DNA from 3 places in the Hafnia alvei genome. Region 3 is predicted to be linked to each of the others. Evidence: predicted binding sites of a transcription regulator. Region 3 holds the regulator's gene; each other region holds the start of a gene.
The links. Region 3 encodes Fur, which represses iron uptake genes when iron is present. Its sites were predicted from a motif close to ATAATAATGAGAACNACTATCAA; they were not measured.

Region 1: sodA (superoxide dismutase [Mn]) is a predicted target of Fur. The motif match lies at 7,345-7,367, and genes of this name have one in related genera.
Region 2: exbB (tonB-system energizer ExbB) is a predicted target of Fur. The motif match lies at 3,694-3,716, and genes of this name have one in related genera.

Annotation. Positions count from the first base shown of each region.
Region 1 covers NZ_OZ061315.1:4,567,899-4,577,931, reverse strand. The annotation lists gene fdhD (formate dehydrogenase accessory sulfurtransferase FdhD) at 85-891, shown strand; gene AB3Y96_RS21295 (AAA family ATPase) at 995-2,275, shown strand; gene AB3Y96_RS21290 (hypothetical protein) at 2,286-2,831, shown strand; gene AB3Y96_RS21285 (GntP family permease) at 3,316-4,617, shown strand; gene AB3Y96_RS21280 (glycerate kinase) at 4,628-5,773, shown strand; gene AB3Y96_RS21275 (CdaR family transcriptional regulator) at 5,832-7,043, opposite strand; gene sodA (superoxide dismutase [Mn]) at 7,442-8,068, shown strand; gene yiiM (6-hydroxyaminopurine reductase) at 8,211-8,882, shown strand; gene dsdC (DNA-binding transcriptional regulator DsdC) at 8,893-9,840, opposite strand.
Region 2 covers NZ_OZ061315.1:3,647,444-3,657,476, reverse strand. The annotation lists gene AB3Y96_RS17255 (S9 family peptidase) at 1-411, opposite strand, end outside; gene AB3Y96_RS17250 (TonB family protein) at 556-1,338, opposite strand; gene AB3Y96_RS17245 (ChaN family lipoprotein) at 1,350-2,231, opposite strand; gene exbD (TonB system transport protein ExbD) at 2,309-2,743, opposite strand; gene exbB (tonB-system energizer ExbB) at 2,748-3,614, opposite strand; gene yddG (aromatic amino acid DMT transporter YddG) at 4,089-5,000, shown strand; gene AB3Y96_RS17225 (4-hydroxyphenylacetate 3-monooxygenase reductase subunit) at 5,067-5,579, opposite strand; gene hpaB (4-hydroxyphenylacetate 3-monooxygenase, oxygenase component) at 5,599-7,161, opposite strand; gene hpaA (4-hydroxyphenylacetate catabolism regulatory protein HpaA) at 7,371-8,258, opposite strand; gene hpaX (4-hydroxyphenylacetate permease) at 8,473-9,849, opposite strand; gene hpaI (4-hydroxy-2-oxoheptanedioate aldolase) at 9,873-10,033, opposite strand, start outside.
Region 3 covers NZ_OZ061315.1:1,308,724-1,318,756, forward strand. The annotation lists gene glnS (glutamine--tRNA ligase) at 8-1,675, shown strand; gene AB3Y96_RS06225 (chitoporin ChiP) at 2,353-3,738, shown strand; gene chiQ (ChiQ/YbfN family lipoprotein) at 3,796-4,125, shown strand; gene AB3Y96_RS06235 (beta-N-acetylhexosaminidase) at 4,145-6,817, shown strand; gene fur (ferric iron uptake transcriptional regulator) at 7,083-7,532, opposite strand; gene fldA (flavodoxin FldA) at 7,852-8,379, opposite strand; gene ybfE (LexA regulated protein) at 8,501-8,776, opposite strand; gene ybfF (esterase) at 9,036-9,806, opposite strand.

The DNA.
Region 1 (10,033 bases), 3.3 Mb from region 3:
GCGGCGAGCGGAGTCGCTTTGTGCTTAAATACTACCACATGAATCCTGTGGTTGTTACAGGTAGGTATCAAAGACGTGAATAAGATGAGTTTTTTAAATAATAATCCAGTTAATGGCGTTCGCCAGACCATAGTGCAACAACGTGGGCAGCTGCACACTTCTCAGCCAGACTGGGTGGCGGAGGAAGTCCCTGTTGCGCTGGTGTACAACGGCATCTCTCACGTGGTGATGATGGCGTCGCCGAAGGATTTTGAGGCTTTTGCGCTAGGATTTTCGCTTTCAGAAGGCATTATTCGTACCCCGCAGGATATCTACGGTATGGACGTTGTGGCTGCCTGTAATGGAGTGGAAGTGCAAATTGAGCTTTCAAGCCGCTGTTTTATGGCGCTCAAAGAGCGTCGACGTTCGATGGCTGGGCGCACTGGCTGTGGCGTGTGTGGCGTTGAGCAGATCACCGACGTCGTTCGTCCGCTAGAGCCGTTACCGTTCACCCAAACGTTTGATCTACAAAATCTGGATCAGGCATTGCGTCAGCTGCGTAGCGTGCAACAAATCGGCGATCTCACCGGCTGTACTCATGCTGCGGCGTGGATTGATCCGCAAGGTGAATTGCTCGGAGGCTGCGAGGATATTGGCCGCCATGTGGCGCTTGATAAATTGTTGGGCATGCGCGCCAGACAGCCGTGGACGCAAGGTGCAGTACTGGTTTCCAGCCGAGCAAGCTATGAAATGGTACAAAAAGCGGCGATGTGCGGCGTTGAAATTTTGTTTGCCGTTTCGGCAGCCACTACGCTGGCGATCGATGTTGCCGAAAAATGCAATCTCACGCTGGTTGGCTTTAGCAAGCCGGGTCGTGGGACGGTATTTACCCATCCGCAGCGGCTGCGGTAGTTTGCGAAGCGCTGCGCAGAAGTCACGCTAGAGCGGTGCTTTGAAAACAATTGCTGTATAAAATAGGCTGCGTTTTACACTCAAACACGGCAAGGAACATTAGATGCGTCAACAATACCGATTGGAAAGCATAACACTGCGCGATGTTGGCGTGTTTGAGCATACCCATTTTGATTTTCCGCAGATCAAGAGCGAGGAAAAAGACGCTGAGAAAGCGGAAATCCATATTTTTACCGGCCCAAACGGCTGCGGGAAAAGTACGCTGCTGTATGCGTTGGCGGCGGTGTTTGCTGAGGAGCCCGATAATAATCCCCTGATAGCAGCGAGACTTACGAAGAGTGAGAGCAATATAACTTTTAAATTTTCAGGAAAAAGCGGGCGAATTAAATCTGATCTTTATATTGGAAATATAATTCCTGAGAGCATAAGGGAATATGTTAAATTCAAATCACACTCAGCGAAATTTTCTGCTTTTGCTTATTCAGGGCAATGTAAGCTTGCGGATTTATTCGTTTTATCTCTTTCCAATGGGATAGAGCAGGCAGTGAATGATCCTTTTGAAAATGCTTTATCGTTTAATAATACTGTTCGTCCTAAAGTATTAGCTCAATGGATTGCAAATAATAGAACGTATGCAGCTCTTGCACGGCAAGATAACGACCTGGAAGACGCTAAATTATATGATGTGTCTTTAGATCGGATTAGCAAATTTATTTTTGATGTATGCGATTTAGATATTCGTTTTCGTCTTGAGCGTAAACCATTTGCGATTTCGCTTAATATTAATGGGACGAATGTACATTTTGATGTTCTTCCTGATGGACTGAAATCAATTATAGGCTGGGTTGCTGATCTAGCTCTCCGCCTCGAATCTATTCCTTGGCAAGAAAATCGCGATATTTTTTCCCAGCCTATTATCTTGTTCCTCGACGAAGTTGATATTCACCTGCACCCTAAATGGCAGCGCCGAATCCTTCCTGCCATTCAAAAACTGTTACCGAATGCACAAGTGTTTGTCTCAACTCATTCACCTTTTGTAGTGGGCTCCGTTGAGGATGCCTTTGTTTACCGCCTGCCAGATCCCCAAAGAACGGTTTGTAGAGACCCTGCATCGGCAGAGGTGATAAAGCCAACGCCGTCTGCCGCAGGTAAAAGCTATCAGCTGATTTTAGATGAGGTGTTTGGCATTGAAGAGCAGTTTGACGTTGAAACTGAAGCGTTGCTTGAACAATTCTATCAGCTAAAAAAGGCCTATTTATCCGATCTGCAAGATGATAGCCAGCTCGTTGCGTTGGCGGCGGAACTAAGCGACAAAGGGTCTGAAGTTGCAACCATCGTGAGCATGGAGCTGCGTCAAATAACACGGTTGGCTCAGAAAGGTTAAGAGCAAAAATATGTATAAATTTATCCGCAGTGAGTGCCCAGACTACTTAGCCTTATGTTGGGAATCGCTCACTGTTCAACACCGTCAAGCCAAAGAAAATAACCCTAAGCATAAGTTTGATTGGTATGCGGGTTTTAAATATGACACGACACTAGGCATATTATTTGCAATGAATGTCGGCCATTGTGCGTTTTGTGACGGTGGTGGAATCGGCGAACAAAGTCGCAAGACCATTGAACATTTTAAACCTAAAAGCCTTTATCCAGATTTGGCCTATAAATGGGAAAATCTTTACCCTTGTTGCGATCAATGCCAGATCCAAAAACGAGAGCGGTTTGATCCTGACTTGCTCATTGCCGACGATATTGCCTATCAATTTGATGGCTATTTTATGCTCGATTACCGTACCGGCGCTATTGAGCCTTCTGTGGCAGTTGATTCAAACCATCAGAGACGTGCACAGGTAACCATCGAGCACTACGGGCTAAATCTACCCGAAAGAAAAGAGGGCGTTTGCGCGAACTGCAAAACTATCAACGCCGAGATAAGGACATAAGCCTGCTTGATGATTTTAGCTATCGTTATTTTTTACAGGATTGGGCAGATTAATCGATGCTATTTGTGTGACTGTAGTCTCGTATGTTAACTATCGCTATTTTGCTGTCTTTTGAGTTCTTGCTTAGGTGGGTTTAGAAAACGCTGAGGATGCATTTTTTCTCATAATAGGCCAAAAGTACGATCGCCGTCACTTTGCGTTGTGCACTTATCCAAAAAATAAAACTTTTGCTCTCTATCTTCTAGGCAATAGCACATACCTTCGGTTTGATTAATCCCTTACTATTAAAGCACCAATATATTGGTGAATATTACTCTTATAAAATACATATATATACCCGTGATACTTCAAGTTGTATGTGCGTTGGCTACGCTCGTTCACCTCAGTCACTTACTTGAGTAAGCTCCTGAGGATTCGCTCACTTTCCGCCTTCCTACAACTCGAATTATCTAGGGTAAAAAATAGAACATCTTGGGGAATAAAAATGGAAGACCTACTGAGTTGGTATGGCGCCCTAATAGGGCTGTTCGTTGCAATATTTCTTATTCTAAAGAAATTCAATCCGGTATATTCATTATTTTTCGGCGCAATTGTTGGTTGTTTAATTGGTGGCGCTGATTTAAGTAAAACTATAAGCATTATTATTACCGGTACTCAAAGCGTGATGGGTACGGTTATTCGCGTATTAGCTGCGGGTGTGTTAGCGGGCGTGATGATGCAGTCGGGCGCGGCGGGTACGATTGCGCAGGCTATCGTCAAAAAAATGGGGGAGAAGAAAGCGATTCTTGCGCTTGCCCTAGCAACGATGGTAATCACCGCCGTTGGCGTCTTTATCCCTGTTGCCGTGCTTATCGTGGCGCCTATTGCATTGGAAGTCGGCAATAAAATGGGGATCTCAAAGCTGGCGCTGTTGCTGGCGCTCTCCGGCGGCGGTAAGGCTGGGAATATTATCTCTCCAAACCCAAACACCATAGCCGCAGCAAATGGTTTTCATCTCAGCCTAAGTGACGTGATGATTGGTGGCTTTATTCCAGCGCTCTTTGGTCTCGCGATGACCGTTATTGTTGCTTCGATGATTAAACATCGTGGGGTGATGGTAACGGATAAAGAAGCTAATTTAATCTCCTCTAAAACAGACGATGACGATCAAAAAAGACCACCATTAAGTAAAGCCATTATTACGCCGGTGATTGCGATTGTATTACTGATGGTTAACCCGATTGGTTCTATTCTTAATATTGAAGCATTATCTCACTTTAAGCTTGATGCATTATATGTTCTGCCGTTTGCCGGTATTGTTGGCATGATAGCGATGGGGCAAAAAAATAAAATTATTTCCTATACGACATCCGGCGTTGAAAAAATGACGGCAACGGTATTAATTCTGATTGGTGCAGGTGCCATTGCCGGGCTAATTGGTGCGTCAAACCTTTCAATGGAAGTTGTTAAACTAATCGATATTTCAGGCATTTCAGGCACTTTCTTAGCGCCAATATCAGGGATCCTCATGGCTGCCGCAACGGCGTCAACGTCGACCGGCGTTATTTTAGCAACAGGTACTTTCGGTACCGCTATTTCGCAGGTAGGGCTATCTCCATTGGCCTCTGCGGTGATGGTTCATACGGGTGCTACCGTCATTGACTCCTTACCACAAGGTAACTATTTCCATGTCACCGCTGACAGCATGCATATGTCGATTAGACAGCGTATGGCGTTAATCCCTTATGAGGCGATGGTGGGCGGAACAATGACGATTGTGGCAACAATTATGTATGGATTCATTTAAGGGAATAACTATGAAAAGAATGAAGTTTGTTTTGGCTCCAGATTCGTTTAAAGAAAGCATGACCGCCAAAGAAGTATGCAAGGCAATGGAAGCAGGGCTCAAAGTCGCATTCCCTGACGCTGAGTTCATCCATGTTCCGATGGCTGACGGCGGTGAGGGAACGGTTCAATCGTTGATCGATGCCACCGATGGTGAAATCTATCACCAAAGGGTGACGGGGCCGCTCGGTTCACCTGTTGATGCACAGTTCGGGATTATTTGGAGCCAGCAAACGGCGGTTATCGAAATGGCGTCGGCGAGCGGCATTCAGTTCACCACCAAAGAAACCAAAAATCCGCTAGCGGCGACGACCTACGGAACCGGCGAACTGATTAAAGCCTGTCTCGATAAAGGAATTAAAAAGATCATTCTGGGCATCGGCGGCAGCGCCACTAATGACGGCGGGGCGGGCATGGCTGCTGCGCTTGGGGTGCGCTTCTTAGATAAAAACGGTTCACCTCTACCTGCGGGCGGTGGAGCGTTAGGTTCGCTGTGCAAAATCGATCTGGATGGTATTGATCCTCGGCTTGCTGACGTCGAGTTTTTGGTTGCCAGCGACGTGACAAATCCGCTGTGTGGCGATACGGGCGCATCAAAAACGTTTGGCCCACAAAAAGGCGCCACGCCAGAAACCGTGGCGATTCTGGATAGCGCGCTGGCGCACTATGCTGATGTGATCGATTCACAGCTGGGACGTAAAGTGAAAGACGTGCCGGGGGCGGGCGCTGCAGGAGGCTTGGGTGCCGGTTTGATGGCATTTACCCACTGCAAAATGGCGCGTGGCATTGATATCGTGACTCAATATTCTGGCTTAAGTGAAAAGCTTGCGGGCGCCGATTATTGCTTTACCGGCGAAGGTGGCATCGACTTCCAAACCAAGTTTGGCAAAACGCCTTATGGTGTGGCTCAGGCGGCTAAATCACAGGGAGTACCGGTTATTGCACTGGCTGGCTATATCGGTGAAGGCGTAAGTGAGCTTTATAGCGAAGGTATTGATGCCATTTTTGGTATCGTACCAGGCGCTGAAAACATTGATGCGTTGCTCAAGAATGGCTGCTCCAATGTTGAAAGAACCTGCGAAAATATCGGCAGGCTGCTGAAGATTGCGCGCGTGTAATAAGCTTTAGAGACATAAGCCCATGAAAGAGCAATACGTTGATCGTATTGCTCTTTTTTTATTGCCCTGCTTGGGGAAGATGGCTAATTGAATCCGCATCGCCAGCAGGGTAAAGGAAGCCGCTATCTAGCTGTAATGAGATATAAATCAGCAAGCGATCGTCAAAGTTATTGAGATCGAGCCCCGTAAGCTCAGAGATGCGGTGTAAGCGATATTCTAGGGTGTTGCGATGAATAAACAGGGCCTTGGCGGTTGCGCTTGGCTGAACGTTATTCATAAACCATATGGAAAGCGTTTTTCTTAGCACGCCATTGCTATCGATTGCTCGTAGCCGTGACAGTGGGCGAATCAGCTCTTTGGCTTGCCATCCGCCACGCAGGCTGTCGAGTAAAACCGGCAGGATCAGGTCTTGATAAAAATAGCTGCGCTGTTCTGGCGTGCGCTGCTTGCCCACCATCATGGTGGTGTAGGCCGTGCGGTATGAGCGCGCAATACCGCTTTCATCTGGGAAGTAGTTGCCCAATGCGATTCTGATTTTCAACTGGCTATTTTTGGCTAATTTTTTGAGCAAAAGATTAATTTGGTTGCGCTGACTTTCTGGCTCCCAGCGCCCGAGCGAGCTAAATGCAGGTCTGAGAACCACCATCTGATTGAGTGACACAATTGCCGCGAGATTATCGTGTTCTGCCGTCGTCAGTAATGTTTGGAGTTGCTGAAGATCGACGATGGCGCTGTCAACGCCAAGCTGGCCGCTATCCACTTCCACCACTACCACCACGCGTGGCTGATTGAGGTCTATCCCTAGGCGCTGAGCCCATTCCTGAAGCGCGGGAGAGAGCTTTTCGGCGCGAATAAGGTTAAGCACTAACTCTTCGCGCAGGCGAGTGTCTTGTGCCAGCATGTGCATCAGATGCGCTTGCTCCAGCATCATTTCTGCGGTCATACACACCAGTTCACCATACCGCCTCAGCTCAGAGGGATCGCCGGTGAGCCCAATGACGCCAACAATTTCACCATCGAAATGCAAAGGAAGATTCACGCCGGGGCGAACGCCGTGCAGATGGCGGGTCATATTTTCATCAATATCGACAATTCTTTCCTGCGATATCGCCAACAATGCACCTTCGTGCAATTCACCAATGCGTTCTTGAGCACCACTGCCTATTATTCTGCCTCGTGCATCCATGACGTTAACGTTGCTATCGATGATTTTCATGGTGCGGTCCACGATATCCTGAGCAAGTCGGGTATCGAGATGATAGGTCGCCATGCTGCGCTCCGTGTATGTTAAGTAGAATCTTCCGAGCATACCGAGGCGGATACCGGTAAACATTGTGCAAATGCACAATGTTTAAGATAGCTGTTAAGAGTTGCAAAAGAAGTCACAGTTTTTTGCTCACTTTTAACTCGTTACCACCACATCATGGGGTCATTGGCACTGGCAATCGCAGCTATTGATATTAACGATGGTGCCAAAATTAAATGCAAACATCGGGCTGAGAGCCTTGCTAGGGCTGAATATGAGCTCTTTTTCTGCCAGTTTTTATCATATCCTTACCGCTTATAAGCGATTGATAATCATTTTCAATATCATTTAATTAACTATAATGACCAGACTGCTTAACCGGAGCGGATGTTTTGCTCCTTTGAAATCTGGAGAAGATGAATATGAGCTATACCCTGCCATCCCTACCTTATGCCTACGACGCATTAGAGCCTCACTTCGATAAGCAAACGATGGAAATCCATCACAGCAAGCACCATCAGGCCTACGTCAACAACGCGAACGCCGCGCTGGAGTCTCTGCCCGAATTAGCTAAATTAACCGCAGAAGAACTGATTGCTCAGCTTGATAAAGTCCCTGCTGAAAAGCGCACTGTGCTGCGTAACAACGCAGGCGGTCATGCAAACCATAGCTTCTTCTGGAAAGGTTTGAAGCTTGGTACTGAGCTGAAAGGCGATCTGAAAGCGGCTATCGAACGCGATTTCGGCAGCGTCGATAAATTTAAAGAAGAATTTGAAAAAGCAGCTGCAACGCGCTTTGGCTCCGGCTGGGCGTGGCTGGTGCTGAAAGCAGACGGCAAACTGGCCGTGGTTTCTACTGCAAACCAAGATAGCCCGCTGATGGGCGAAGCAGTTTCCGGTGCTTCCGGTTACCCAATTGCGGGTCTGGACGTTTGGGAACATGCTTACTACCTGAAATATCAGAACCGTCGTCCAGACTACATCAAAGCGTTCTGGAGCGTGGTGAACTGGGACGAAGCGGCAAAACGTTTTACTGAAGCGAAAAAGTAATCGGCTGTAGTCATCGTCCATAGTGAGACAGCTGCGATCGGAGCGTGGGGAAACCCACGCTTTTTTTGTTTTTAAACTCCATGGGAACGGTATAGTAAGGGTATTGCCATTTTCTTGATGAATCTGCTTTTGGGAGCCCTGCATGCACTATCCAACGATTTACACCGGTACCATCATTCCTTATGAAGGCAGCAAGCCGAGTGCAATTGGCAAGCGCCAAATTTCCGGGGGTGTGATGCTTAACCGCCTTGGGTTGGAAGGTGATGAACAGGCAGAGAAGAAAGTCCATGGTGGCCCCGATCGTGCGCTATGTCAGTATCCACGTGAGCATTATCAGTTTTGGCAACGACAGTATCCGCAGCAGGCTGAGCAATTTTGCGCTCCGGCCTTAGGCGAAAATATTTCCACTGAAGGGATGACCGAAGAGAATGTTTTTATCGGCGATATCTACCGTTGGGGAGAGGCGCTGATTCAGATTACTCAACCGCGTTCGCCGTGCTATAAACTCAACTATCACATGGATATCGATGAATTCTCTGTGCAAATGCAACAAACTGGCCGCTGCGGCTGGCTGTATCGTATTGTTGGCGAAGGCATGGTAAGCGAAGATCAGCCGCTGGAACTTGTGTCACGTAACAGCGATATCAGCGTGGCAGAAGCGATCTCCATCTGCTTCCACATGCCGTTTGATGAAGAAGAGTATCGCCGCCTGATGAGCGCGGCCGGGCTCTCAGCCAGCTGGAGCAAAACGCTTCAAATGCGGGTTCTCAACGGCAAAATTGAAGATATGAATCGAAGATTGCTCGGGGTTTAGCCCCTAGTATTTAACCCTCAGTATTGCCAGCCATCGTTTTAAGCCATTGAATGAAAACGTTGATCTTCGGCCACTGACGCTCAGAAAGGGTTGAAATGTAGTAGCGTTGCTCGCACTGCATTTCAAACTCTGGGAAGGGCGCAATCAACTCTTTGCTTTCCAGCCGCTTATTCACCAGATTTTTACGCCCCATCGCGATCCCTACATGATTCATGGCAGCGATCACCGCCAGATCGGAACGATCAAACCCCATACTTCGCTGATCTTCAGCGATATCAACGTTAAAATTGCGTGCCCATGAGTGCCATTCACTTTCGTTGGAGTCGTAACTCCATGCCTGACGATCGTGCAGCAGCGTGCTCTGGCGTAAATTAAATGGCTTTCCTATTAGATCGTGCTGTTTGGCATATTCTGGACTACACACCGGTATCATTGATTCATTCATCAGGTGTTGGCATGACAAGGTTTCGGGAGGTTTATCATCAAAATAAATCGCCAGATCGATTCCCGCGCCGTTGAAATTAACCATCTCGTTGCCGGTTAAAATGTTTAAGCTGATCGCCGGATATTGTTTAGCAAAATCAGCCAGTTTTGGCACTAGCCAACATTGTGCGATTGATGGGCGAGAATAGACCGTCAGCGTTCCCGACAGCTCTTGGCTTTTTATCTCAAGAATTTCTTGGTTGAGATAGCTGAGAGAGGATTTTAGCGCCCAAAATACCCGCTCGCCTTCAGGGGTTAATGCAATTCGGCGATGAAATCGCTGGAATAACTTAAACCCCAACTCTTCTTCAAGCTGATTGATTCGATGGCTAACGGCGCTAGGGCTTATCGATAACTCTTCAGCCGCAAGCGCAAAAGACTCATGTCTGGCCGCAACTTCAAAGGTATAGAGCTTTGATAGCTGATAGCCATTTAGCAGTTTGTTACGTGCGATATATTTTGAATGCTCGAACATGAGACCTCGTTTGGACAGAGCATCAGCATATCCCGGCAGAGCATTTTAGCGGCCATACAGATGAGTTAATGTGACTCAATCGCGATAATTTCTACCTATTTTGACCAATATCACCCATTTGATTCAATTTAGCTCATGTGAAGGATGAATTTGATCGTTTGTCAGCGATGCTCGCTTCTTATCCAATAGTCAG
Region 2 (10,033 bases), 2.3 Mb from region 3:
ATTTCCATCAATCAGCGTTTGCCACACGGTGCTGCCCGCCAGCGATTGGCGCTGAGCCACGGCAAAGTTTTTACCGAGCAGATAGACGTCTTGATAGCGGTAGCCGTTACGTTGGTAAGGCACTGAGCGATCTTCAGGGCTCATGCGCTCAACCATCTCGCGATATAAGGCTTGGTACTGCGCGGAATACGGTTTTAATGCCGCGTTGGCGTAGTGGTTTTCATCTTGCAAATAGCGCAAAACTTTCGGATTGGCACGGCTTTCATCACGCAGCCAAAAATAGTTGTCGATACGCCGATCGCCATGTTCGATGAGCGTTTTGGGGATTTTCTGCGCCCGAGGCGGCTGTAGTTTGGCTGCCAATGGCTCAGGAGAAAATAATTCAGCGGCAGATAGGTGCCAAGAGCACATCGCCGTGAGCGTCATTAATAACAAAAATTTTTGCCACAATTCACGCATGGTGCGTCCTTTTGGTTCTTTGGGCGAATAGCTGGCCCTGCCAGAAAATTCCAGCATGAAGATAAGTGAGATTTTTTCAGCACAAGCTGGGTTAACTTACTGCTGTTTTAATTCTGCTAAATCAAAGTTGATCGGCATTTTTACGCTATAAAGCCCGCCGTTTAATATTTCCGTCGGTGGTTTTGGCAGCGGTTGGGCGCGCTCTAAAACCTCCACCGCCTCGCGATCCAACGAAATGGTGCCGGATGAGGTATAAAGCTGATTACCCTGCACGAAACCTGCCGCATTCACGGTGAACGTCACCACGGCGAGGCCCGTACGGGCGCGTCGACGGGCATCAAGGGGATACTTTTTGTATCGGTTTAGATGACCCTTAACCAAGCTTTCCCACGATACTTTCTCGCTATTACGCTTGGTGGCATCGCTGTTGAACGGTGCCGCAATGTTTGGCGATAGCGTATTAGCCTGAGGTGCTGCATTGCTGGCTATGGCGGCATGGCTGGCATCGCTGGTTTGATCTTTAATCTTATTTACCGGGCGTGGTTTTTTCTTCTCTCCGTCAGCCGACTTCTTCTGCTTCGCCACCTCAATGACGGCTTGTTTGGCTACCACCATCTTTGGCTGCGCTTTATTCTTAACCTGTTGTTTTTCCTCTGCCGCCGCTGACTGCTGTTGAGCAATGCCAATCGGTAACGGCGTGGGTGAAGCAGGCGCTTGGATAGTTTCAGCCCATTGCAGCATCACCGCTGGAGGGGGCTCATAGGGCGGTTTAGCGTCAGACGAACGCCAAACCAGTGCCGCTAGACATGTGCCATGAACCGCCAGCGCGAAGATAAACCAGCGGCCCCATTTGGGCCGTGTGTGATAGAGAATATCCATAGTGTTTTGACTTACAGCTCAGGTTTTGGCTGAGGGACGAACCAAACGTAATCGGCCTGCGCCAAGGTAATATTCATACCCGTCTCAGCCAGCATTAAAACGCTCGGGCGCGATGAAGGAGCGAGATCTTGCATATGCAGTGGAACGCCCATGGTTTTCGCCGCGTGGTAGCCACCGGCGATCAGCATGGCCGGCGCAGGGGCTGCAAGTAGCTGCTGCGCCATAAATCGATCGCGCTGCTGTTGAATGGCGATCATCGCTTTTAACTGTGCCGGCTCGATTTTCCCATCATGCATCGTGACGATGGTTTCACGAATCGCGTTTTGTACCTGCGGCGCGGTGGAGATTTTTCCTGCAGGAAGCCGTGGGTTTTTGTATAAAGACTGCACCTGTTCGCGGGAGAGATTCGCCACCAGCAGAGGGTAGGTGGCACGCAGGGTTTGCATCACTACGCCGTGATACATCTCCCACGGCCAGCCTTGTTGCCAGTTTAGCAATGTCTGAATACGACCTTCGCGCACCATCGGATCGTCTTTTAACCATTTTTTGAGCTGATCGACGCGCGGCTGTTGATCGATGGTCAGCATTTCTAGCAGTACGCTGCCCTGTGGGCGCTGCTGAGGAAGATTTTTGATCAACCACATTTCAATTAGGTGATGCTGCGCGTTATCGTGTTTTTCTCCGACGATTAGCCGTGGCTGCGGCGCGATACGCGTGAGTAACTGCTGGCTGGTTAGGGTTTCACCGTTGTGCAAATCGATGATGGTGCCCAAGGTGTTTACATCGTTTAGCGCGGATGCGCGTGATGGTCGAGTCAATGTTGGTTGGCTGCATGCACTGAGTGCTAATGTGGCTAATATAATCAGAGATTTAAGGCTAAATAGTGTGCTCATGTCTTTGGCCTAAAGGCGGCCGTTTGGCCGCTATATCATAAAATGTTTAATAACGAGTAGGGGTAGCTCAACGCAGGTTAAGGCGCGACCGATTCCATACTGACTAATCCCACCTTGAGATAACCCGCCGTGCGCAACGTATCCATCACCGTCATTAGTGTGGCGTAGTCCACCGCTTTGTCTGCTTGCAGAAAAATGGTGGTGTCTTTGTCTGCTTTGGTTTGCTCATTGAGCTGCTCGCTGAGCCGATCGCGGGTGGTTAGCGCATCACCGAGATAAAGCTGTTTATCTGCTTTAATGGTCAGATAGACCGGCTTATCTGGGCGTGGCTGCGGCTGTGCCGAGGATGCCGGTAAGTTCACGCGAATATCGACGGTAGCCAGTGGGGCTGCGACCATAAAGATAATCAGCAAGACCAGCATAACGTCGATGAAAGGCGTGACGTTGATGTCGTGAAGCTCACGGCTTTCAGCGGATTCGCCAGCGGAATAATCATGAATGTGCAGTGCCATACCGCTATCTCACCTGCTTTTGGGGCGCGTTGAGGTCAAGATCGCGGCTTAGCAGCAACAGAATTTGCGCGGCTGCGTCTCCCACCTGTGCGCGATGTTCGTTAATCATGCGGCTGAACAGGTTGTAAATCACCACGGCGGGGATCGCAGCAATCAGCCCCATGGCGGTAGCCAGTAGCGCTTCGGCGATGCCTGGCGCAACGACGGCCAGATTGGTCGTTTGCGAATGTGCAATGCCAATAAAGCTATTCATGATGCCCCAAACGGTGCCGAATAAGCCGATAAACGGTGCCACTGCACCAATAGTAGCGAGATAGCCGTTGCCTTTGGCAAGCTGGCGACCATAGGCCGCAACGCGCCGATCGAGGCGGAAATTGGTTCGGTCTTTAATACCGTTAAGATCGGCTGCGTGGGTTGAAAGCTGTTTTTCATCTTGAGCATCGCGTAATAGGGCGGCGCTTATGCTGTTCTCGGCGAAGGACTGCGATAATTCACAGGCCGTGGATAAAGAATTAGATGGAAACAGTAAGCGATATTCGCGGCGTAATTGCTGTTTAGCGCGCAGCAGCGCAATGCTTTTGGCAAATAAGATGGTCCATGTGATAACGGATATAACGATTAATCCAATCATCACGCTTTTCACCACAATATCAGCCTGCTGATACATGCCGAAAATAGAAAGATCCAGCGATGAAATTCCACCGGTAGACACGTTTTGAACCGTATTTCCCTGCTCGTTAATGAGTGGTTCAGCACTTGCGTATTGGGCTATACCGAAACTGAGTAATAGTGCCAGAGATGGTTTTAGCATCCTGTTGAACTTGCCGTTCAAAAGGGTGAACTGTGCCAAAAAGTTTTCCGCTAATGCCATGCGGAGCCTCCATTTTATTTTTTTCGTTGGATTGAACTGCATTTGTTGCGGACAGGATGCTAGCAAAGATTTAGATCGAATGATACTCATTATCATTCTCATTTGATTAGGTGAGTAATTATTTTTAGAATTAAGAATAAATTTAGGTTAATTAATGATTCTGGCTATTTTGCCTGTTGTTTTAAATTTAATTAGCTATGTGGATATTGTTTTTCGGTGGTTCGTGGTTAGGTCTAACGCAAATTATTGTATTTAACATATTGTGCTAAATACTTTTTTAGAATGAAGTTAGATGATAAATCATCTGATTTTATGTTTGCCAGCGCAGCGCTGTTTATGGCTATCTGGATAATATCCATGATGATGTTGTTGGATTTATCTATCTGAATACGTGAGAATGCTTAACTTGAGCCGCCCAATCAGCGCTATCTTTTTGGGCCAAATTTTTTTCTCTTTTATTCACTGCGAGGCAGCATGGATAGCAGTAGCAGAACAAAAGCAAATGCCTGTGGTATCTTGGCCATCTTGCTTTGGAGCACTATCGTGGGCCTGATTCGTAACGTTAGCGAAGGTGTTGGCCCAGTGGCAGGTGCCGCGTTAATTTATACTGCGGGTTCTGTATTTCTCTTTATTCTGCTGGGTTCTCCCAAGCTACGGGCTTTTAAGCCGGTTTATTTGTTGGCCGGTGGCGCTTTGTTTGCGAGCTATGAAGTTTGCCTCTCTTTGGCATTGGGTTATGCCACCACGCGAGCCCAGTCGATTGAAGTTTCAGTCATTAACTATTTATGGCCGAGTTTTACCGTGTTGCTCTCTTTTTTGTGTAGCGGTGGTCGGTTAAAAATCAGTTTATTGTTGGGCGTGTTGCTGTCGTTATTAGGCGTCACGGTGGTAATAAGCGGCGGTTCATTAGCCTCACTTTCTGGCATGGCGGAGAATATCGTTGCTCATCCGGTTAGCTATGTCTTGGCGTTTGTTGGCGCTATCCTGTGGGCGGTGTATTGCGTTGTGACCAACAAATATGCCAACGGACAAAATGCAGCAGCGCTGTTCTTCGCACTTACCGCCGTCTGTTTGTGGATTAAATGGTTATTAGGCGGGGCTGAGAGTTTTACTATTTCTTTGCATAGCGCATTTTATATTGCCATGGCCGGTGCTGCGATGGGCTTTGGCTATGCGGCGTGGAATATCGGTATGATTCGAGGGGATATTAATCTGTTGGCCACGCTTTCCTATTTTACGCCTATCCTTTCGGCGTTATTTGCGTCGCTGATTTTATCTTCTTTGCTGCCGCCCACTTTCTGGTTAGGTGTTTGCGCAGTCACCGCCGGAGCGATTATTTGTTGGCTGTCGACCAAGCCGAAGCGGGTAAATAAAGCGCTTAAGTAACTGGATAAAAATGGCCAAGCAAACGCGATGTTGCTTGGCCTGATATACAGCGAGCCTATGGCAATTTTATACTGCGACGGCCTCGAGCATCACCGGATGAAAATGGCGCTTGAAGTAAATCAGCCCATGACCCGCTTCACTCAGCGTGATCTGTTTGATCTGCACCAAATACACCAGATGTGTACCAATAGTTTGTACCTGCTCAATTTCGCCTTCGAGACTGGCTAATGTTCCGCGCAGCATCGGTTGGCCGAGAATGCCTTTGGTCCAGATATCCCAGCTAAAGCGTTCTTCCATGCTGGTGCCCGTCATCCCCGCAAAATGTCGCGCCATCAGTTCTTGCTCATGGCTAAGCACATTGACGCAGAGTTTTCCGTTCTCCTGAAACACGGGGTTCATCGCGCTGTTACTGTTGATGCATACCATCAGCGACGGCGGTGTATCTGTTACTGAGCAGACGGCGGTGGCGGTTATCCCACAGCGACCCGCAGGGCCATCGGTGGTTACGATGTTGACCGCGGCCGACAGACTGGACATGGCATCGCGAAAACGTAGACGGTGTTCATTTTCTAAAGACATACTGGCCTCCCGCTACTGATTATTTCAGCAGCTTGTCTAACATATTAATATCGTTGTTATTGTGCAGGTGTGGAACGGTCCAACCGTGCTGGTCATATTCCGACAGACAGCGATCAACCATGGCCATCATGCGATCCATATTGCCGGAGCTTTGTGCCTGACGCAGACATTGCAGACGGATTTCATCTTGGCTGCCTGAGTAGTTGATTTCATAAAGCTCATGACGACCGCCGAACTCACTGCCGATGGCGTCCCACATCAGTTTTAAAATCTTGATGCGCTCAACGTGATCCATACCGTTTGAGCCGCGTACATAGCGGGCGAGGTATTTATCTATCTCTGGATTGTTGAGATCGCGCGCGCTGGACGGCAGATAAATCAGGCCGCTGGTGACGTTGCGCTCGATAATGTTTTTGATTTTGGCATAGGCCATTGGAGCCATGACGCGGTAGGTTTGTAGCGCGGCGTGATCGGGTAAATAAGCGCCGTTCACCCACGGAGTGGCTTCTGAACACATCGAATCGCTCAGCGCCCAAAACATATTGCGCCACGCGACAACTTCACCGAGATCGGCCTGTACGCCACGGAACTCAGAGGTTCCGGTACATTCCAGACTTTTTTTCAACAATGCGGTGATGAAATCGAGTTTAACCGCCAAACGCACACAGGCTTGAAGGGGATACATGCGGGCAAATCCCCCCTCCATTGTCCAGCGGCGACAGCGGTCGAAATCACGATAGATAAGCACGTTTTCCCATGGGATCAGGACCTTATCCATCACCAGAATCGCGTCATTTTCATCGAAGCGGCTGGAGAGCGGATAGTCGTAAGGGGAGCCGGTGGCACCTGCCACCATTTCGTAAGAGGCGCGTGAAATGAGTTTGACGCCGTCGGCGTCCATAGGTGCGACAAACATCAGCGCGAAATCTGGGTTTTCGCCCATGACCTGAGCAGAACCAAAACCGATCATGTTGTAGTGAGTGAGCGCCGAGTTGGTCGCTACCACTTTGGCACCGCTAACGATAATGCCAGCATCAGTTTCTTTTTCGAGTTTGATGTAAACGTCTTTCACTTCGTCAGCGGGTTTGTGGCGATCGATAGGCGGGTTGACGATGGCATGGTTGAAATAGAGCCCCGTTTCCTGAATGCGTTTGTACCAATGGCGGGCGTTGTCTTCGAACTGTCCATAAAATGCAGGATTTGCGCCTAATGCGCTGCCGAATGCGGCTTTGTAATCGGGTGTCCGTCCCATCCAGCCATAGCTCAAGCGTGACCATTCGGCGATAGCATCGCGCTGCTGGCGTAGATCGTCGCTGCTTTTCGCGAAGCGGAAGAATTTGTGGGTATAGCCGCCGCTGCCGGTATCGGTTCCCCAGCACAGTTTGTCCTGCATCTCGGGCTTGTGTAGGGCGTCATACAGATGACCTACCGATGCCGCGGCGTTGCGAAATGCCGGATGAGTGGTGACATCTTTGACTCGCTCGCCGTAGATGTAGATCTCACGGCCATCTTGCAGGCTTTTTAGGTACTCTTCACCGGTTAACGGGCGTTTGGCGTCGGCACGGAAATCTTCAGGTTTCATGTTTACCTCACAGTAGGGTCAGAATCCAAGAACGACCTTCTGAAAGGCGTTCACTGGCTGTTTGTTAATTTATTGTTTTGTTTTTGTTTCTTAATTGAAGCGTTTAAACAGGGTTTCGGGAAGATACTTTTGAGGTAATCACTGGTACTTTTCAGGCGAGAGTGGCGGTTTGTTGGAAGAATGTGATCCAGCACGAATTTTGTACTGGATCAGTGTGAAACGGCGATCTGTTCGGCACGGTAGGCGCTGGGTGAACAGCCCACTAACCGATTAAAAAAACGGGCAAAATAGGCGGGATCTTTGAATCCAAGCTGATAAGCAATTTCACTTACGGCGCTGTCGCTAAACAGCAGCAGGCGCTTGGCCTCACGTAGCTGGCGGTCGAAAATTAAGCGTTTAGGGGGGCGGTTGGCGAAGCGTCGGCAGATGTCTGTCAGCCTCGACTCCGTAATCCCGAGCTTATTGGCATATTCCGGCACTGACCAATGTAGACGGAAATTCTCGTCGATAAGCTGATTAAGACGCTGGAAAACACGCATTTCTCCGCGCATTCCGCTGGAGGATTGTTCGTCGAGCGGAACATTGCGTAACAGTAGGGTGAACACCGCCTGTGCCAAAAGTACTAGCGTATGCTCGCGTCCTCCCAGCTCGCTGGTGGACTCGCGGGCAATCAGTGCCCAGTAGTGGTCTAACGCCGCTAATTCCTGAGGTTTATCGGCCAGTGATAGGCAAATACCTGGCAGATCGAAAGCATCGCGTTTGCCGGGATAGAGCACCTCCAGCAGCGGCCAAATCAGCTCTTGGCGAACGGTGAGCACATGACCGTCGCTGTCTGGCTCGGTGAAAAATGCGTGTGGCACCGAGGGCGGCGTGAGAACAAACAGCGGTGCCTGCACCGAATAGCGGTGGTCGTCGAGTTGTAGCTCAATTTGGCCAGTATTCAGAAAGTGCATTTGGAAAAAACTGTCATGGCGGTGCGGCTTCATATCTCGCCCAAAGAACGCTGCCATGCGGGCGAATGATTGGTAATGCACATCATCAGATCCCTGCGTTTCGTCGTAGTCTTTGCTGATGTCGATGTTGGTTATTTGGCTCATGGCTATTCCTTGATGGCGGAGCAACAGATTTCTCGCCCCTTTTTAACCTCCTCTTGCCATAGGAAGATAGGGGAAGTGCTGATCGATTAAGTGATCGAGATACTCGGGGCTAGTACACCGCGGGGCGCTCCGGCGGCTTACGCCGCTACGACCCCATCGGTGTCCTTCCCCTAATATCAGGCTTAAATGAACGACATTAGATCTGGGGGATATCTTATGGCGTTGCCCGTGGTCGCGAGCCTTTCATCGGGATCAGCCAGATAATGATCGCGCCCACAATCAGCAGCCCTGCGACAAAGTAGAGTCCCGAGTTGAAGTTTCCGGTTTGATCTTTAAGCCAGCCAATCAGCAGCGGGCTCACCGCTGAGCCAATGTTGCCGGTGGCATTGATCACTGCGATCCCAACGGCTCTGGCGCGCAGGCTGATCGACTGATCGGGCGTTGTCCAGAAGATCGCCATCGCACTAAATGAGCCCGTGGAGGCCATGATGATCCCCAATAGCTGGATCATGTTGTGATCGGTGGCTGAAGCCAGTAGCCAACCGACGGCGGCGAACAAAAACGGCAGCGCGGTATGGTGTTTTCGTTCCTGCATGCGGTCGGAGTGTTTGCTCCACCAAATCATTCCCGCGATGGTGCAAAACTGCGGAATAGCGGCGAGTAAACCAATCGTGATATTGCTGCTCGATTGGTTAAAACTCTGCATGATTTGGGGAGTCCAGATGCTAATGGCACTCAGCGTATTGGTGAGACAGAAGTAGGCCAGCGTGTACATCAGCACGATCGGGGTGAAAATTTCACGCCACATGCTTGGCCGCTGTAGGGCATTGTGGCTAAGCGCTCCTTCAGGCTGAACCAGCTGCAAATTATCACTGTCCATCATCTCTTGCAGGCAGTCTTTATCTTCCTGAGTTAACCATTTGGCTTTCGACGGCTTATCGTCAAGGTAGTACCAAACGATGATGCCTAATAGCACCGAGGGGAAACCCTCCAGCAGGAATAGCCATTGCCAGCCTTTCAGGCTCAGAATGCCGTCGAGCGACAAAATATAGCCGGAAACCAGCGAGCCGAGCGCGGTGGTCACAGGCATAGCTATCATAAACAGCGCATTGGCTCTGGCACGGAAATAGGCAGGGAACCAGTAGGTGAGGTAAACCAAGATCCCAGGCAGGAAGCCCGCTTCGGTAATACCTACGATCATACGCAGCACATATAAACTGTGCGGCCCGGTGGCGAACATGGTTGCCGTTGACGCCAGCCCCCACAGCACCATGATCGTTGCGATCCAACGACGTGCGCCGACGATGCCCAGCATAATGTTGCTGGGAATGCCGAAAATCACATAGGTGGCATAGAACAGCGTGGTCGCGAGCCCAAACATGGTGGCGCTAAGGCCGAGATCTTTTCCCATCGTTAAACCGGCAAAACCGATATTGATACGATCGAGAAATGAAAATACAAACAGTACGAATAAAAATACGATCAGACGGCGGAAGAGTTTGTTGATAACCCGCTGCTGCGGTTCTGTAAGGTTTTTATGCCGATGGGCTGGCTCGGCCTCGTTAGATACCGCTGATGTTGAATCGCTCATTTGCCTTTCCCCTCAGAATGAACTCAGTAAACGCCCGCGGAGGTCGGTGGCTCGTTGCTCTTGCCAAAACGTGCCGCCAGATTTTCAGCCGCGCGGGCTAGCAGGGTAGTATCAACGCCAACGGCAACAAACAACGTGCCGAGCTGGAGATAGCGATCGGCAACCTCTGGCGACGCCATCAAGA
Region 3 (10,033 bases):
ATAGAAAATGAGTGAGGCTGAAGCCCGCCCAAGTAACTTTATCCGTCAGATCATCGATGAAGATCTGGCCTCAGGTAAACATAATTCAGTTCATACCCGTTTTCCGCCGGAGCCAAACGGCTACCTGCATATTGGCCACGCCAAATCCATTTGCCTGAACTTTGGCATTGCCAAAGACTATCAAGGCCAGTGCAATCTGCGCTTTGATGACACCAACCCGGTGAAAGAAGACATTGAATACGTTGAGTCAATTAAACGCGACGTACAGTGGCTAGGTTTTGAGTGGAGCGGCGCGGTGCGTTACTCCTCTGATTACTTCGATCAGCTGCACCAGTACGCCGTTGAGCTGATTAGCAAGGGGCTGGCTTACGTTGATGAGCTTACTCCTGAGCAGATCCGTGAATATCGCGGGACCCTGACATCTCCGGGCAAAAATAGCCCGTATCGCGACCGTAGCGTCGAAGAGAATCTGGCACTGTTCGAAAAAATGCGTAACGGCGAATTTGCCGAAGGCTCTGCGTGCCTACGCGCCAAAATTGATATGGCGTCTCCGTTTATCGTGATGCGCGATCCGGTTCTGTACCGTATTAAATTTGCTGAACATCACCAGACCGGCAACAAATGGTGCATCTACCCGATGTACGATTTCACCCACTGCATTTCTGATGCGCTGGAAGGGATCACGCATTCACTGTGTACGCTGGAGTTCCAAGACAACCGCCGTCTATACGACTGGGTTTTGGATAACATCACCATTCCAACCCATCCGCGTCAGTACGAGTTCTCTCGTCTGAATCTCGAATATGCCATTATGTCTAAGCGTAAGCTGAACCAGCTGGTGACCGAGAAAATTGTGGAAGGCTGGGACGACCCACGTATGCCAACGATTTCTGGCCTGCGCCGTCGCGGATATACTGCAGCTTCTATCCGTGAATTCTGCCTGCGTATTGGTGTGACCAAGCAAGACAACAACGTTGAAATGGCTGCGTTGGAATCCTGCGTGCGTGATGACCTAAATGAAATCGCACCGCGTGCGATGGCGGTTCTGGATCCGGTCAAAGTGGTTATTGAAAACATGTCTGCGGATAGCGTAGAAATGCTGGCGATGCCAAACCATCCGAACAAGCCAGAAATGGGCAAACGCGAAGTGCCGTTTAGCAACGAGATCTATATCGATCGTGCCGATTTCCGCGAAGAAGCCAACAAACAATACAAGCGCTTAGTCTTGGGCAAAGAAGTTCGCCTGCGTAATGCCTATGTGATTAAAGCCGAGCGCGTTGAGAAAGACGCGGATGGTGAAATCACTACCATTTACTGCACCTATGATGCGGATACTTTGAGCAAAGATCCTGCTGATGGTCGCAAAGTGAAAGGCGTTATTCACTGGGTATCTGCAAACCACGCAGTGCCTGCTGAATTCCATCTGTACGATCGCTTGTTCAGCGTTGCAAACCCAGGAGCGGCGGAAGACTTCCTGTCTACCATCAACCCTGAGTCGTTGGTTATCCGCAAAGGTTTTGTTGAACCAAGCCTTGGTGTAGCGACTCCTGAAGTCACCTATCAGTTTGAACGTGAAGGTTATTTCTGCGCTGACTGCCGCTATTCCGCGCCAGACCATTTAGTGTTTAACCGCACTGTGGGTCTGCGCGATACGTGGGCAAAAGTGGGTGCATAACCCAAGATAGTCATCATTAAAAAGCCGCTTACGTTGTAAGTAGTACTGGTCATTTAAGCCTGATTTTAGGGGAAGTACACCGATGGGGTCGTAGCGGCGTAAGCCGCCGGAGCGCCCCGCGGTGTGCTAGCCCCGTGTATCTCGATTTCTTAAACGATCCGCATTACTTATGCCGTAAGTGGCTTTTTTTATCTGTCTTCAATCGTCCCCCTTTCTAATTTAAATCCTAATTGTAAATAGTTTAGTAACTCGATGTTATTTCTCGAGGTGTATAAACGCCCTCTGAATATTTGTTTAACGAATTAATTAATTGCCACAGATTTACCTCGGCATAAAAATGGTTATCCCTCCAGCGTCTGTTTTCTAAGCATTCTCACCTGAGCTTACAATGAAATTACAAATATAATGCTGTTTTTAAAGGGTATTTTAATATTCCCCCAGCAAAAGTGTGTCACATGTAACAAAACATTAAAATATGTGCACTCGGTCAAGAATTGACACAATTGTTTTACTTTTCATTTGATAATTCGCGTCGCGAAAAATAGTCTAAGACGGTAGATGAGCAATTGAGTTATTCACTCTACTACGAATTAATTTTTCCCCATTTTAGGGGTTTTGCGTCCTAGACCGGTGAACGTCAAGGGTCGCGTTTTTCAAAGTCAAAGAGGATCGATTTTATGGTTACGCATCGTTTGAAGCGCAACGCGCTAACGCTCGCCATAACTGGGGTGTTGTTGGGTAGTGGTTTTTATGCAATGCCAGAAGCTAAGGCTGAAGGCTTTGTTGATGATTCAACGCTGACAGGTGGTATTTACTACTGGCAACGTGAGCGTGACCGTAAAGATGTCACCACTGGAAACTACGAGACCAACCTTAATCATTCCACGTGGAACGCCAATCTAGATTTCTCATCCGGCTATGCAGCCGACATGTTTGGTATTGATGTTGCCGCATTTACCGCAATCGAAATGGCAGAGAACCATGATAGCGGACATCCAAACGAAATTGCCTTCTCCTCGAAAAACAAAGGCTACGACGAAGACTACTCGGGTGATAAGAGTGGCATAAGCCTGTACAAAGCTGCTGCGAAATTTAAGTACGGCCCAGTCTGGGCGCGTGCCGGCTACATTCAGCCAACAGGCCAAACTTTACTGGCGCCACACTGGAGCTTTATGCCTGGTACCTATCAAGGTGCTGAGGCCGGTGCAAACTTTGACTACGGTGATGCAGGAGCGCTGAGCTTCTCCTACATGTGGACCGACAAATATAAAGCGCCATGGCATACCGAAGTTGATGGTTTCTATCAAAACGACAAAAAAACCGGCGTTTCTTATCTGCACTCATTAGGCGCCAAGTATGATTTCAAAAATGATTTCATACTGGAAGCGGCCTTTGGTCAGGCTGAAGGTTATGTCGATCAATACTTTGCTAAAGGTTCCTACAAGTTTGATGTCGCGGGTAACCCGATGACAACCAGCTACCAATTCTATGGCACGCGCGACCGCGTACATGACGGCGGCGTGAACGATCTTTACGACGGTACCGCATGGTTACAAGCGCTGACTCTGGGCTACAAAGTGGGGCAGTTCGACTTCCGCTTGGAAGGTACTTACGTCAAAGCTGAAGGTAATCAAGGCTACTTCTTACAGCGTATGACTCCAACCTACGCATCTTCAAACGGACGTTTGGATATTTGGTGGGATAACCGTTCTGACTTTAACGCCAACGGCGAAAAAGCCATTTTCGGCGGCGTGATGTACGACCTGAGCAAGTGGGATATGCCGGGCTTCGCCATCGGTGGTTCTTATGTTTACGCATGGGATGCTAAACCAAGCACCGCTCCTCAGTACGATCAAAGCCAGCGCGTGAAAGAAAGCGCCTACAGTCTGGATGCGATGTACACCATTCAGGACGGCCGCGCGAAAGGTACGCTGTTCAAACTGCACTTCACTCAGTACGACAACCATTCAGACAACCCAAGCTGGGAGGGCGGTTACGGCAACATGTTCCAAGACGAACGTGATGTTAAGTTCATCGTTATCGCACCGTTCACCATTTTCTAAGCCAAAGACTCGGCGTGTTTTGCTAAACATGCCGAGTCACTTTGACGAGATCAAAAAATGAAAAAAATTCTATTGGTTGTCGCTGCCGTTGTTGGGTTAAGTGCCTGTGTACAGCAATCTACTGCACCTCAAGAAGATGCAAAATTAAAGCAAGCCTATAGCAACTGCATTAATACCGCTGAAGGCAATCCAGATAAAATCTCAGCCTGTCAGTCAGTGCTAGAAGTGTTGAAACAAAGTAAGCCGCATCAGGCCTTTGCCGAAAAGGAAAGCGTGCGCGTATTTGATTACCAAAATTGTATTCAGGCAGCTAAAACCGGAGCTGGAGATAACTACCAGCAGGCCTGTGGCAAAGTTTGGCAGGAAATTCGCAGCAACAATAACTGATTAAGGACGGGGCTTTAGGATGAGCAAATTTAAATTGAACACGTTGGCCGTTGCCGTTTCTGCACTGGGCATGCTCGGTTTTTCCGCAGCAGGTCAGGCAGATCAGCAAATCGTTGACCAACTGAGTCAGTTAAAAGTTAACGTGAAAGTCACCGACAACCGTGCGGCTGAGAACGGCGTAGATTGTGCCGCGCTGGGCGCTGACTGGGCATCGTGCAACCAATCCGTTATTACGCTAACCAGCGATAGCGATATTAAAGGCAACGATTGGGCGATCTATTTCCACAATCCACGTCAGGTTCTGGACGTGAAAAGCGATCAGTTCAAAATTACCTTTGTGACCGGTGATCTGCATAAGATTGAACCAACCGATAAGTTTAAAGGATTTACCGCCGGCCAATCGGTGGAAATTCCTCTGATTGGTGAATACTGGCAGTTGTTTGAAAGTGACATTATGCCGCGTTGGTACGTCACTTCTCAGGATGCTAAACCTAAGGTGATTGCCAGCACCGATACGGAAGATCTGCGCCAGTTTGTGACGCCGTTTGCGGGCGATCTGTGGAAGCGTACCAAAGACGATAAAAACGTTCTGATGGTGCCTGAAACTCGCTTCGACAAAAACGCTGATGTGAAAGAGCTGCCAGCGCAGAGTCTGCGTGGTCAAATTATGCCAACGCCGATGGAAGTGAGAATCCATCAGCAGGACGTTGACCTCAGCAAAGGCGTAGCGCTCGATCTTACCGTTCTGAACAGCGCCACGGCAGAAGCCGCGCAGCAGCGTTTCGCGCTGTTAGGTGTGAAAAGCGATGCCAAAGGCTATCCAATCAAAACGGCGATTGCGGTTAATCACTTCAAAGGCGATTTAGCGGTGCCGGGGGCTTACGAGCTGAAGATCGGGCCGAAGGGCGCAGAAGTTATTGGTTACGATCAGGCTGGCGTATTCTACGGCTTACAGTCCATTCTTTCGCTGGTGCCAAGCGATGGCAGCATGAAGATTGCAACCTTAGATGCGAAAGACGCGCCGCGTTTCCAATACCGTGGCATCTTCTTGGACATCGGGCGTAACTTCCATTCCAAAGAAGCGGTACACCGTCTGCTAGACCAGATGGCGGCGTACAAGATGAATAAATTCCACTTCCATCTGACCGATGATGAAGGCTGGCGCATTGAGATCCCCGGTCTGCCAGAGCTTATCGACGTGGGCTCAAAACGCTGCCACGATCTGAGCGAAAAAGAGTGCCTGCTGCCGCAGCTAGGTTCGGGGCCTGATGCTAACAACAATGGCACTGGCCATCTAACTCGCGCCGAATATATCGATATCGTTAAATATGCTCAGGCGCGTCAGATTGAAGTGATTCCTGAAATCGATATGCCTGCACATGCCCGTGCAGCCGTGGTTTCGATGGAAGCGCGTTATGACAAATTGAAAGCCGCCGGTGACGAAAAGGGGGCGAATGAATTCCGTTTAGTTGATCCAACGGATACGTCAAACACCACGTCTGTGCAGTTCTACGATCGTAAGAGCTATTTGAACCCATGCTTAGATTCCTCTAAGCGCTTTGTCGATAAAGTGATTGGCGAAGTGGCGCAGATGCACAAAGAAGCGGGGCAGCCGTTAACCACGTGGCACTTTGGCGGTGATGAAGCTAAAAACATCCGCTTAGGGCCGGGTTATCAGGATAAAAATGGCAAGATTGAGCCGGGTAAAGGCATTATCGATCAGAGCAAAGAAGATAAACCATGGGCGCAGTCTCAGGTTTGTCAGACCCTAATTAAGAGCGGCAAAGTGGAAGATATGGAACATCTGCCAAGCCACTTTGCGATTGAAGTCAGCCAGATCGTCAATAAGCACGGCATTGAAAAAATGCAGGCGTGGCAGGATGGCCTGAAGGATGCCAAAGATGCGAAGGCATTTGCCACCAAACGTGTAGGTGTTAACTTCTGGGATACGCTCTATTGGGGCGGTTTTGATACTGTCAACGACTGGGCGAACAAAGGCTACGAAGTGACGGTTTCTAACCCAGACTACGTCTACATGGACTTCCCGTATGAGGTGAATCCACAGGAAAATGGCTACTACTGGGGCACTCGCTTTAACGATGAGCGTAAAATCTTCAGCTTCGCGCCAGACAACATGCCACAGAATGCGGAAACTTCCGTAGACCGTGACGGCAACTTCTTTACCGCGAAAAGCGATAAGCCATGGCCGGGTGTTTATGGACTCTCAGCGCAGCTGTGGAGTGAAACCACGCGCACCGACGAAATGATGGAGTATAAAATCTATCCTCGCGTGATGACGGTAGCGGAACGCGGATGGCATCGCGCGGGCTGGGAGCAAGACTACAAAGCGGGCCGCGAATATAAAGGCGGAGAAACCAATCTGGTAGACAAAAAATCTCTGCTGAGTGATTGGCAGCGTTTTGCAAACCTGATGGGGCAGCGTGAGCTGGCGAAAATGGATAAAGCCGGTGTGGAATATCGCCTGCCGGTTCCTGGAGCAAAAGTTGTGGGCGGGAAACTGGAAGCCAACATTGCGCTACCAGGTCTGGGGATTGAATACTCGGTAGACGGTGGCAAGCAGTGGCAGCGTTATGATGCTAAAGCCCAGCCGACCGTTTCTGGCGACGTTCAAATTCGGTCAGTGAGTCCTGACGGCAAACGCTATAGCCGCGTAGAGCCGGTAAAGGTTTGATATCGAGGTCGGTAAGCGAGGTATTGTCTGTTCCTGTGGGGCGGGCAATACCGCAATAAAGTATTAGCGCAGTGATTTTTAATACCGTTTCATCATCATCATTATTGTTGTCATGGTTTTTGCCGAAGCCATATGAGTGACTGAGTTATTTAGCCCCCAGCCTGAGGGGCTTTTTTTGTCTATTATTTGGTGAGAAAACGAATATTGCGGATTTCAGGAAATAAAAAAAGCGACCCTCAGGTCGCCTCATTACACTCGCGTATTCTTACTCTCTGCCATCGTGCAGACTTTCGTCTTCGCGGCAATCACCCGCAGCGCAGTGACCATAAAGATACAGGCTGTGGTTGGTCAGCTGGATACCGTATTTTTTAGCAATTTCGTGCTGACGTTTTTCAATGGAGTCATCACTAAACTCAATCACTTTACCGCAGTCTAAGCAGATCAGATGATCGTGGTGATGCTGCTGAGTCAGCTCAAATACGGATTTTCCGCCTTCAAAATTGTGACGAGTTACAATTCCAGCGTCGTCGAACTGGTTCAGTACACGGTAAACGGTGGCTAAGCCGATTTCTTCACCCATATCGATCAGCTTCTTATACAGATCTTCTGCGCTGACGTGGTGGCAAGTTGGATCTTGCAGAACTTCCAGAATCTTAAGACGCGGAAGCGTGACTTTAAGTCCAGCCTTCTTTAAAGCAGTGTTGTTATCTGTCATTCGGATTCTGTCCCGTTACTTAGTTCGAAGACGTTTAGGATAGTCTGCATTTGCTGCCAGCGTTGCCTGAATTGTCACCGAACTGAAAATATAATTGAGATTCATTATAAAGCTGATGGCGGTAAATGGAAACCGCAGTGTGTTAACAACTTGGACGGAAGTACAGGGTGGAAATAAAACGTAACACACTGACAAATATGTAACTCTGCTGGTGGCGGGTGCTAGAGCGGGAAAAATGAGTTACATAGATGTTGCAAATTGCTTTTGCCAATCGTTGAAATACCCGCTGGCTTATGCAGTCAGCGGGCACAATTTCATATTAGCCAGCCAGTTCAGCCAAGCTCATCTCTTCGGAGATTTGTTTCACCCACGCATCAACACGCGTTGCGGTGAGTTCAGGCTGGCGATCTTCGTCAATAGCCAAACCGACGAAGGTTTTGTCATCAACCAGCGCTTTAGACGCTTCAAAATGGTAACCCGCCGTTGGCCAGTGGCCGACGATGGTCGCGCCGCGTGGCTCGATCAAGTCACGGATGGTGCCCATTGCGTCGCAGAAGTACTCTGCATAGTCTTCTTGGTCGCCGCAGCCGAACAGAGCAACCAGTTTACCGTTGAAGTCGATCTCTTCCAGAGAAGGGAAGAAATCATCCCAGTCACACTGAGCTTCGCCGTAATACCACGTTGGGATGCCAAGCAGAAGAATATCGAATGCCTCGATGTCTTCTTTGCTGCTTTTGGCAATGTCATGAACTTCAGCAACGTCTTTTCCGAGTTGCTTTTGGATCATCTTAGCGATGTTTTCCGTGTTGCCCGTGTCGCTGCCAAAGAAAATGCCTACGATTGCCATGTCGCGTTTATACCTTTTATATCAAATAATTAAACTAGAATCTTTAGAAAGACCAGTACGTACTTTACGCACTATAGCACTTTAAACCGTATCGATTTGTCGTCATTGTGTGCTGGTGGCGTTAAGATTTTAAAATCTGATTGAGCAAAATTTGTTCAATCAATTCACTGCGGCTAATGTTTTGTTCTTGAGCCAAACGATTCAGCATTTCAACCGCTTCTTCGTTAATTTTTAGCTCGACGCGACGCAGCCCTTTCACTTTATCGCGGCGCAGTTGGTTGCGTTTGTTAATTCTTAGCTGTTCATCCCGAGATAACGGGTTGGTTTTCGGGCGACCCGGACGACGTTCATCTGCGAACAGATCCAGAGTCGTGCGGTCCGTTTGTTCTTTGGCCATATCAGGTAGCGGTACTACAAGGAGAATTTTGAATCTGCGTAACGAATCAGATCATGATTAACATACTAGGGCCATTCACCCTTTACCGGCACTATCCTTGAACAGCAAAACTGCCTGCCAGAATAATAGCGCGCCATAATACCCCAGCGCCCCCAGCCGCGACAATCCTTAATCTTACTTACCTCACTGATGAACGGTGATTTTTTCTACAGTGTGGTTATGCTGAGGGGGAGAAGACAACAAAAGTAAGCCGTTTAGCTTATTCATCGCTATCCAGAAAACGGTGCAGCGTGCGTAGTACCAATTCGGGCTTTTCCGCATGCAGCCAGTGGCCAGTACCGGCAATCACGTGGGCTTTGGCATGAGGAAACTGACGTGCGATGGCGGCGCGATGAATATCTTGTATATAAGGCGATGAGCCGCCTTTGATAAACATTGCGGGGCCTTGGTAAGGCGTCACGTCTTGCCAGCCCACGATATTTTCGTATTGATCCCACAGCACGGGCACATTAAATAGCCACTCGCCGTCCTGAAAAGACTTCAGCAAAAACTGTATCACGCCTTCTTCTTGGATATAGCCGCGCATGATTTCAGCGGCCTCTTGGCGGCGCGTCACCTGCGCAGCCGTTACCGCATTAATAGCAGTAAAAATCGTATCGTGACGACGAACTTGATAATCAACGGGTGCAATATCCAGCAAGGCAAGGCGACGAATACGGTCGGGGGCAAGTGCGGCCAGCGTCATGGCGGCTTTTCCGCCCATTGAATGCCCAATGACATCCAACTGAGGCAAAGAAAGATCGTCAATCAGCGCCAGTAAATCTTCGGCCATCGCGGCATAATCCATGCGCTCTGAGCGAGGTGAGTGTCCATGATTGCGCATATCCACCTGAATGACACGTCGATCGCTGCGCAAGTCTCGTCCTAATATACCTAGATTATCCAAGCTGCCGAATAACCCGTGGATCAGTAATGCCGGTGGAAACTGGGCTTGCTGGGTTGGAATATGTTCGCGGTAGTTGAGTTTCATATCGTTAAGTCTATTCGTGGTGTCTATTCGCGGAATCCATGTGCTAAACATGCGGCAACGGAGTGCGAAGAATCTTATGTTGTAACAAATAGGTTACCACGACTAAGCATGATTGTTAGTCACCGAGTGTTATCCAGCAAAATTTAAGGGTATTCTTTCCATAAGTTTGGGAAAAAACTCACTGAATTGATCAGAGCATCGGGTTTACGCTATCCGCATGAGGCGTT